Corallococcus sp. EGB: one gene and its partners. The protein of the gene in region 1 interacts with the protein of each later gene in a pairwise test. Links are inferred from orthologs where the notes say so. Each region holds a gene or a part of one and is shown in the gene's direction. Other genes may lie near its edges.

Region 1 (2,935 bases):
CAAGGCGGTGCTCGTCAACATCTTCGGCGGCATCATGAAGTGTGACGTCATCGCGGAAGGCATCATCGCGGCGGCGAAGGAAGTGCAGCTGAAGATCCCGCTCGTCGTGCGCCTGGAAGGCACCAACGTGGAGCAGGGCAAGGAACTGCTCCGCAACTCGGGCCTCGCCATCACCCCCGCGGACAACCTGCGCCAGGCGGCCGAGAAGGCCGTGGCGGCCATCAAGTAGGGCCTTCGCTCCCTCTTTCCTGAAAGAACGCCATGAGCATCCTCGTCAACGAGAACACGAAGGTCCTCGTCCAGGGCATCACCGGCTCGGCGGGCTCGTTCCACGCCAAGCAGATGCTGGAGTACGGGACGAAGATTGTGGGCGGTGTCACGCCGGGCAAGGGCGGCACCTCCTTCGAGGGCAAGGTCCCCGTGTTCAACACGGTGGCCGACGCGGTGAAGCAGGCGGGCGCGAACACGTCCGTCATCTTCGTGCCGCCGCCCTTCGCCGCGGACTCCATCATGGAGGCCGCGGACGCCGGCATCTCCCTCATCATCACCATCACCGAGGGCATCCCGGTCAACGACATGGTGCGCGCCAAGCGCTACCTGCAGGGCAAGCCGGGCGTGCGCCTGATTGGCCCGAACTGCCCGGGCGTCATCACCCCCGGCGCCAGGTGCAAGATCGGCATCATGCCGGGCCACATCCACAAGCCGGGCCGCATTGGCGTGGTGTCCCGCTCCGGCACGCTGACCTACGAGGCCGTGCACCAGCTGACGCAGCTGGGCCTGGGCCAGTCCACCGCGGTGGGCATCGGCGGTGACCCGGTCAACGGCACCAACTTCGTGGACGTGCTGAAGCTCTTCCAGGCCGACCCGGAGACGGACGCGGTCATCATGATTGGCGAGATCGGCGGCAGCGCGGAGGAGGAGGGCGCCGAGTACGTCAAGCGCGAGTTCACCAAGCCCATCGCCGGCTTCATCGCCGGTCAGTCCGCGCCCCCGGGCAAGCGCATGGGCCACGCGGGCGCCATCATCTCCGGCGGCAAGGGCACGGCCACGGAGAAGATCAAGGCGATGGAGGCCGCGGGCATCCTGATGGCCGCGAGCCCCGCCGAGCTGGGCACCACGCTGCAGGAGGCCGTCAAGCGCGGCCCCCCGAAGCGCTAAGACGAACCGCACACGCATTCATCCCCGCGACACACACACGAGGAGCCAAACCATGGCCATCGAGCGCACGCTGTCCATCATCAAGCCCGACGGAGTGAAGAACAACCACGTCGGCGAGATCATCGCCCGGTTCGAGAAGGCGGGCCTGAAGCCCGTCGCCATCCGCCGGCAGCAGCTGTCCCAGGCGGAGGCCGAGGGCTTCTACGCCGTCCACAAGGCCCGGCCGTTCTTCAAGGACCTGGTGTCCTTCATGATCTCCGGCCCGGTGGTCCTGATGGCCCTGGAGGGCGAGAACGCCGTCCAGAAGAACCGCGACCTGATGGGCGCCACGGACCCGAAGAAGGCCGACAAGGGCACCATCCGCGCGGACTTCGCCCAGAGCATCGACGCGAACACGGTCCACGGCTCGGACAGCCTGGAGAACGCGAAGAACGAGGTCGCGTACTTCTTCCGCGAGACCGAAATCCACAGCTGAGCAGCTTCCAGCCTGGTGACAGCGGCCCGGTGTCCACGCCCCTCGCGGCGCGGACCCGGGCCGTCGTCTTTTCCGGCTCCGTATCCAGTTGCCCTCTCCGGTGCTCCTTGCTAGCGATAATGCAAATCACTATCGACAAGGGACTCATGCATGAGTGGCGATTCGGAGCGCGTGGCCCGGCGGGGGCCGTTCCCGGTGAAGTTGCGGTTGCTGGAGGTCCTCCGCGTGACGCGGCTGTCGCCGCACATGGTCCGCATCACGTTGGGTGGTCCGGAGCTGGAGGGCTTCTCGTCCCCCGGCGCGGATGATCACGTGAAGTGCTTCTTCGCGGAGCCGGGCGTGAAGAAGCCGAACATGCCGGTGGTGGGGCCCCACGGCCTGTCCATGCCGGAGGGGCTCGCGAAGCCCGCGTCGCGCGACTACACGCCGCGCCGCTTCGACGCGAGGGCCAACGAGCTGGACATCGACTTCGTGCTGCACGGGGAAGGGCCCGCGTCGCTGTGGGCGCAGCAGGCGAAGCCCGGCGACTTCATGGGCATTGGCGGCCCGCGCAGCACGCATGACGTGGCGGACGACTTCGCCTGGTACCTGCTCGCGGGGGACCAGAGCGCGCTGCCGGCCATCGCGCGGCGGCTGGAGGGGCTGCCGGCGGGCCGGCGCGCCTTCGCCTTCATCGAGGTCTCGGACGCGGCGGAGGAGCAGCCCATCGTCAGCAAGGCGGACGTGACGGTCACCTGGCTGCACCGCGGAAGCGCGGAGGCCGGCACGACGAAGCACCTGGAGGACGCGCTCCGGGCCTGGAACCCGCCCCCCGGGGATGGGTTCGTGTTCGTGGCAGGCGAGGCCACGTCGCTCAAGCCCATCCGGGAACACCTGGTGGAGGAGCGCGGTCTGAACAAGCACTGGATGCGGGTGACGGGGTACTGGAAGCGCGGCGTCGCCGAGCACCACGACTCGAAGGGGTAGGCAGGGAAGGGGGCGGGCTCTCCTTTGACTTGCCGTGCCTTCTTGTGGGAAGCACGCCCCATTGCCCGTCGTTAGCCCCGACTGAACGATGTCCGAGTCCACCGCCACAGCCCTCCCAGTCACCGAGCCCCTGCCGGCGCCGGCCCCCGCGAAGCTGACCGACGTGGCCAGCCTGTCGCGTGAGAAGCTCACCCAGTTCCTGAGCGAGCAGCTGGGCGAGCGCCCGTTCCGCGCCACGCAGCTCTACCGCTGGCTGCACCAGCGCGGCGCCACGACGTTCGACGAGATGACCGACCTGTCCAAGGCCCTGCGCGAGAAGCTCAAGGCCAAGGCGGA
Region 2 (2,886 bases), 640 kb from region 1 along the record:
AGCACCAGCTGGAACTGCTGCGACGCGGCGAAGGGGTTCGTCGCCAGGAGCGCCTGTCCCTGCTTCAACGTGGCCGCCACATCCACCGGCTCCAGCCGGCGCTGCGCCGCCACCTGCGCGGCCCCACCCGACGGCGGGGGCGGCACTGGGGCCTGGGCCTGACGCTGCTCCGACGCCTGGCGCGCTTCAGCGGCTGGCGCCGGCGCGGGCGTCAGGGATGCGCCCTGCTCCGTCGCCCGGAGCACCAGCATCCGGCTCTTGGGCAGCGCGGGAGAGTCGCACTCCGGCTCCAGCCTCACCACGCCGCCCAGCGCCCGCTCCTCCTCGTTGTAGACGAGCATCACAGGGAAGGACACGGACGGCGTGCAGGTATCCCCCGTCTGACAGAGCGTGAGCTCGCCCAGGAAGACGTTGCCTTGGAAGGCGCCCTTCAGGATCTGCTCGGCGGCCGGGCGCTGGCAGGGCCCGCCGGCCGGCGCGGTGCCGACCAGGTGCACCCCGTCCGAGCGCAAATCGATGGGACCAAAGGCATCCGCCTGGTAGGTACTGTTCAGCTGCGGACCCGCCCAGGCGGATCCGGAGGTGAGGCAGGCTACCGCCGCGAGAGCCAATGTTGGGGTCGGACGCAACATGTCAGGGACTCGGGCATCATAGAAGTCCCCGGGGCGGCTTGTAAACGCGCGAGGACGGCTTGACCGCACGCTTCTCCGTCCTTATCATTTTCCCAGAACGACCTGGGAATTTCCCAGTGATTCTAAGGACTTGTAGCGAGATTTGAGCAGTAAAGGTCTGTTCCCTGCGGGGTGCGTGATGCCCAGCAGAAATTCGAACCGATACGTCCATTCCGGGGTCCGTTTCGGTCGCCATGTGCAAGCCCTCCCCCTTCACCGGGGATGAGGGAAGCCTGCGGTGACATGATTTCGGTCCCCACCTGGCTTCTAAGGGTTCAATGGACGCTGGGCACACGGCTCGGCGGGGGACTCTTTCTTTGGAGCGGCGGCGGTGAGCGAGACGGCGGTGGATACGGCGGCGGCGGCGGAGAAGAAGGTAACGCTTCGTGAGGAACTGACGGCGCGCCGCAAGGCGATGACCAACGACCTCATTGATGAGCGGGGCCTGAAGGTCCAGTCTCGATTCCTGGCGTCGCCCTACTATCAGAACGCGCGCACGGTGGCCCTCTACGCCCCCATCCGGGGCGAGGTGCCCACCCGGGACATCCTCATCGCGGCGCTGCAGGACGAAAAGATCGTCTGCTACCCGCTGTCCCACGTGCACGGGCGCATCCTGGCCTTCCGGGCCATCAAGTCGGAGAGCGAGTTGGAGCCGGGGCGCCTGGGCGTCCGCGAGCCCACGAACTCCTCGGACCTGATTCCGGTGGACCAGATCGACCTCTTCGTCGTCCCCGGGCTGGGCTTCAGCCCGGACGGCAAGCGGCTGGGGCGCGGCGGCGGCTACTACGACGCCACCCTCAAGGCGGCCAGCCCGCGCAGCCGCCGGGTGGGGCTCGCCTTCGACGATCAGATCGTCCAGGCGCTGCCCACCACGAGCGACGACGTGGACATGGACCAGGTCGTCACCCAGAGCCAGACGCTGCGCGGTCTCTGCCGCAGCTGGGATTTCCTGGACACCTGAGCGGCTCCCGAGCATCGGGGCGGACAACCACGGGCGGGGCGGACACGGAAGTCCCGCCCTGCCCGTCGTCTTTTTTGGGCTAGTGTCCGCGGCGCCATGAACCCGGACGCACTGCGCAAGGCGACCCCCGAAGAACAGTTCGAAGAAGTCACCCGAGGCACCGTGGACCTGCACGTGCCGGAGGACCTCAAGAAGAAGCTCCAGCGCTCGTATGACCAGGGCAAGCCGCTGGTCATCAAGGCGGGCTTCGACCCCAGCCGTCCCGACCTGCACCTGGGCCACACGCTGCTGCTCACGCGCATGCGGCGCTTCCAGGAGTTCGGCCACACGGTGGTGTTCCTCATCGGTGACTTCACCGCGCTCATCGGGGACCCGTCCGGGAAGAACGCGGCCCGTCCTCCGCTCACCCGCGAGCAGGTGAAGGTCAACTCGGAGACCTACAAGCAGCAGGTCTTCAAGGTCCTGGACCCGGACAAGACGGTGGTGAAGTTCAACTCGGAGTGGCTCGACGCGCTGGGCACCGAGGGGATGATCCGCCTGGCGGCGCGCTACTCCGTGCAGCGCATGCTGGAGCGCGACGACTTCAAGAAGCGCTACCGGGACAACCTCTCCATCGCCATCCACGAGTTCCTCTACCCGCTCTTGCAGGGCTACGACTCCGTGGCGCTGAAGGCGGACGTGGAGCTGGGCGCGACGGATCAGCTCTTCAACCTGCTGGTGGGCCGGCAGCTGATGAAGGAAGAGGGCATGGAGCCGCAGGTCATCATGACCGGCCCCATCCTGGAGGGCCTGGACGCGAAGCTGGTGGACGGCGTCATCAGCGGCGCGAAGATGTCCAAGAGCCTGGACAACTACGTGGGCATCGACGAGCCGGCGGACACCATCTTCGGCAAGTTGATGAGCATCACGGACGACCTGATGTGGCGGTACTACAAGCTCTTGTCGTCCATGCCGCTCAAGCAGGTGCTGGAGCTGGAGGAGAAGACGAAGTCCGGCCAGGCCCACCCCAAGGCCGCGAAGGTCGCCTTCGCGCGGGAGATGGCCGCGCGCTTCCAGGGTGAGGAGGCCGGCCGCAAGGCGGCGGAGGACTTCGAGAAGCGCTTCGCCAAGAAGGAGCTGTCCGCGGAGGACCTGCCGCTCGTGGAGGTGTCGCTCGCGGGGGCGGAGAAGCTCTTCGTCACGAAGCTGCTGCCGGAGACGAAGCTCGTCGCGTCCGCCACGGAGGCGCGCAAGCTGATGACCCAGGGCGGCGTC
Region 3 (3,049 bases), 4.6 Mb from region 1 along the record:
CTACACACCGGAACATCAGTACGTCGTCAGCCGGCTCACCGACCAGTCGAGGGTCGATCCGGTGCAGCGGAGCAAGAGCTGCCTGCTGCCCTCCCGGGTCGCGGATGCGCGGTATCCCGCCGACGCGCTCCGCTACGTCTACGCCCTTCACAACCATCCCTATGGGAGCGCGCTGTCCTCGAATGACCTGCGCTTCATCGTTTCCGAAGGGCGTGCGCATGGCTTCGAAACCGAGACGAAGGCCGGACGCGTGAGGCTCTCCATCGTCGCCTTCTTCTCCAACACCATCGAACCGGCATCATGTGACGGCTTCCACCAGTACATCCCCCTCACGGGGCAGTTGCTGAAGTGGACACGCACCGCATCGGCGGGATGGCAGTGCGAGCAGACGGGCCGCGTCACGTGGCACGATGCGGAGGCATTGGACTTCACGATCCAGAAACTCCAAGGCCCCTGTCTGAGAGGGGCAGGGCCATGAGGCGACTGCTGCTCGTGGGCGCGGTCCTGTGCGTTGGCTGCTTGCGGCGCGAGGCGAATCCGTCTGATTCGTTGGCGGTGGAGGATCGCTCCATCGTCTTTCCGAACATGTACGCACACGAGGTGCTGGAGGTCGGAGCGCCGGGGCAGCCGTACTCGTTGGACGGAAGCCTGGTTCGGGCCCTGGTCGTGGCGGTGGATGACTTCCTTCCCCGCGAACAGGAGGGCCGGTCCTGTTCGAGCAGGAGAGAGGCTCATCGCTTCCGGGTCCTCCGTGAAGGAGACATCGTCTTCATTCGCATGGACCTGGACCCGCGGGCCTGTGAACCCGGAGGGTTGCTGCTGGATGGCGGTGTCACCTACGCGGTCCGACTCTCCGACGGCCGCATCCTGAGGCGGCTCCACGATGGAGAGCCCGACGGGCAGGGGATTCCTGGTGGTTCCGATGCGGGTGTGTCCGGCAATCCCTCGGACCCATCCATTCCGGTGGGGGATACCTCCTGGGGAGAGCCGCTCCCTTCGTTTCCATCCCAGTGGCTGGATGCCGGCAGTCCCGCACCCTGAGCAGGCCGCCTCCCCGCGCAACGCCCGCCTCAGGACGCGCGCGCTGGTCTAGGGTGGGCCCTTCACGGAGGGTCGCAATGAGCCTGGCGGATGGGTTGCCCGAGGACTGGAAGCAGGTGCTGCATGACGCCATCCACGCGCCGTCGTTCAAGGAGCTGGAGACGTTCGTGCGCAAGGAGCGCCAGGAACACACCGTGTTCCCGTCGGAAGAAGACCTGTTCTCCGCCTTCCGCCTCACCCCGTACGCGGACGTGCGCGTGCTGCTGTTGGGGCAGGACCCCTACCACGGCCCGGGCCAGGCCCATGGCCTCGCCTTCTCCGTCCAGCCCGGCGTGCCGCCGCCGCCCTCGCTCGTGAACATGTTCAAGGAACTCCAGAGCGACGTGGGTGTGCCCAAGCCTCGCGACGGGTCGCTCATCCCGTGGGCGAAGCAGGGCGTGCTCCTGCTCAACACCGTGCTCACCGTGCGCCAGGCCTCCCCCAACAGCCACGCGAAGCACGGCTGGGAAGCCTTCACCGACGCCGTCATCCGCGCCGTCAGCGCCAAGGAGGACCCCGTCGTCTTCCTGCTCTGGGGCACGCCCGCGAAGAAGAAGAAGGCCCTCATCGACTCGAAGCGCCACATCGTCCTGGAGGGCGTGCACCCCTCGCCGCTGTCCGCCAGCAAGGGGTTCTTCGGCAGCAAGCCCTTCAGCACCACCAACGCCGAGTTGAAGAAGCACGGCCAGCACCCCATCGACTGGGAGCTGCCCTCGTAGGTGCGTGTCCCGGGGGTGGCTATAGTGCCCGCCCACGATGGCCATCACCCTCCTCGAAGACGCCGCTCGCCCCCAGGCCGCTGAAGCCGTCGCGGCCATTGAGTCCCAGACCTCCGCCGAGGTCGTGGTGGCCGTGCGCCGGGCCTCCAGCCCCTACGCCCATATCGACGCAAGGCTGGGCGCGGCCGTCGCCTTCGTCATGCTGCTGATCCTCCTGTTCATCCCGCAGGAGGTCCACCTCTTCGCCTTCCCGCCCATCGTGCTCCTGTCCTATGCGGCAGGCGTGATGGGAGGCCGCCTGCTGCCGTCGCTGCGCCGCGCGCTCACGCCGCGCAAGCTCCAGGAGGACTCCGTGCGCACCGCGGCGCGGGCGGCGTTCACGGAGCTGGGCGTGTCACATACGTCGCGCCGCACCGGCATCCTGGTGTTCGTCTCCCTCTTCGAGCGCCGCGTGGAGGTCCTCACCGACTACGGCGTGGACACCTCGCTCATGGGCGCGGAGTGGCAGGACGCGCTCACGCAAGTGTCCGCCGCGCTGACGGCGTCCACCGCGTCCGAGCCCTTCTTCCAGGCCCTGCGCCGCTTCCAGGCGCCGCTGGCGCGCGTACTGCCCCGCCTGGAGGATGACGTGAACGAGCTGCCGGACATGCCCGGAGCCGTGGCGTGAGGGGCTCGCGCTCCGTCCTCCTCTTCGTCGCGCTGCTCGTCGGGCTGGGCTTCGCCTCGCTCCCCGACTCCGAGGCGCGCCCCGGCGGCGGCAACAGCTACCGCGGTTCATCAAGCAGCCGCAGCTCGTCGAGCAGCCGCAGCTCGTCGAGCAGCCGCAGCTCGTCGTCCTCCTTCGGCTCCAGCAGCAGCCGGTCCTCGTACAGCTCCAGTCCCCGCTATTACGGCTCCAGCGGCTCGTCGTCCTCGGACGGAGGAGGCACGTTCGGGAGCATCTGCATGCTCATCGTCGTCCTGGGCGTGGTGGCGATCGTGTTCGTCAACCTGAGGGCCGCCTTGGGACGAGAGGACTGGAGCACTGCCGAGCCCCACGCACCGCCACCGCCGCCCCGGCGTCAGGGCTCGTTGCGAACGAAGCTCGCGGGGCTGGCCCGCGTGGGGCCCAAGGGCTCGGACGGGTCGACGCAGCCGTTGGATCCAGAGTTCTCCATCGTCCTCTTCGAGGACTTCGTCTACTCCCTCTTCGCCCGCGTGCACGAGGCGCGCGGCGGCGGCCGCCTGGACACGCTGGGCGGCTGGCTGTC

What was found.
Region 2: the proteins of ndk (region 1) and KYK13_RS24660 interact in binary tests that used the Escherichia coli proteins (3 or more experiments, as listed by UniProt). The link is inferred for Corallococcus sp. EGB from one-to-one orthologs.
Region 3: the proteins of ndk (region 1) and KYK13_RS03180 interact in binary tests that used the Escherichia coli proteins (3 or more experiments, as listed by UniProt). The link is inferred for Corallococcus sp. EGB from one-to-one orthologs.

The regions. Positions count from the first base shown.
Region 1 is NZ_CP079946.1:5,366,833-5,369,767, reverse strand. What follows is about bases 139-2,921. They hold ndk (nucleoside-diphosphate kinase), read left to right. Parts: upstream 139-1,210; coding sequence 1,211-1,633; downstream 1,634-2,921. Other genes in these bases: rlmN (23S rRNA (adenine(2503)-C(2))-methyltransferase RlmN), read left to right, coding at 2,688-2,921; KYK13_RS22115 (siderophore-interacting protein), read left to right, coding at 1,784-2,599; sucD (succinate--CoA ligase subunit alpha), read left to right, coding at 262-1,158; sucC (ADP-forming succinate--CoA ligase subunit beta), read left to right, coding at 139-229. In the rest of the region: more of sucC, read left to right, coding at 1-138; more of rlmN, read left to right, coding at 2,922-2,935. UniProt on the Escherichia coli protein: Major role in the synthesis of nucleoside triphosphates other than ATP. The ATP gamma phosphate is transferred to the NDP beta phosphate via a ping-pong mechanism, using a phosphorylated active-site intermediate.
Region 2 is NZ_CP079946.1:6,001,922-6,004,807, forward strand. What follows is about bases 84-2,817. They hold KYK13_RS24660 (5-formyltetrahydrofolate cyclo-ligase), read left to right. Parts: upstream 84-1,002; coding sequence 1,003-1,632; downstream 1,633-2,817. Other genes in these bases: KYK13_RS24650 (hypothetical protein), read right to left, coding at 84-632; tyrS (tyrosine--tRNA ligase), read left to right, coding at 1,729-2,817. In the rest of the region: more of KYK13_RS24650, read right to left, coding at 1-83; more of tyrS, read left to right, coding at 2,818-2,886. UniProt on the Escherichia coli protein: Involved in the removal of 5-formyltetrahydrofolate.
Region 3 is NZ_CP079946.1:752,941-755,989, forward strand. Bases 62-2,958 are described here. They hold KYK13_RS03180 (uracil-DNA glycosylase), read left to right. Parts: upstream 62-1,118; coding sequence 1,119-1,799; downstream 1,800-2,958. Other genes in these bases: KYK13_RS03170 (hypothetical protein), read left to right, coding at 62-478; KYK13_RS03175 (hypothetical protein), read left to right, coding at 475-1,041; KYK13_RS03185 (TPM domain-containing protein), read left to right, coding at 1,837-2,466; KYK13_RS03190 (TIM44-like domain-containing protein), read left to right, coding at 2,463-2,958. Outside these bases: more of KYK13_RS03170, read left to right, coding at 1-61; more of KYK13_RS03190, read left to right, coding at 2,959-3,049. UniProt on the Escherichia coli protein: Excises uracil residues from the DNA which can arise as a result of misincorporation of dUMP residues by DNA polymerase or due to deamination of cytosine.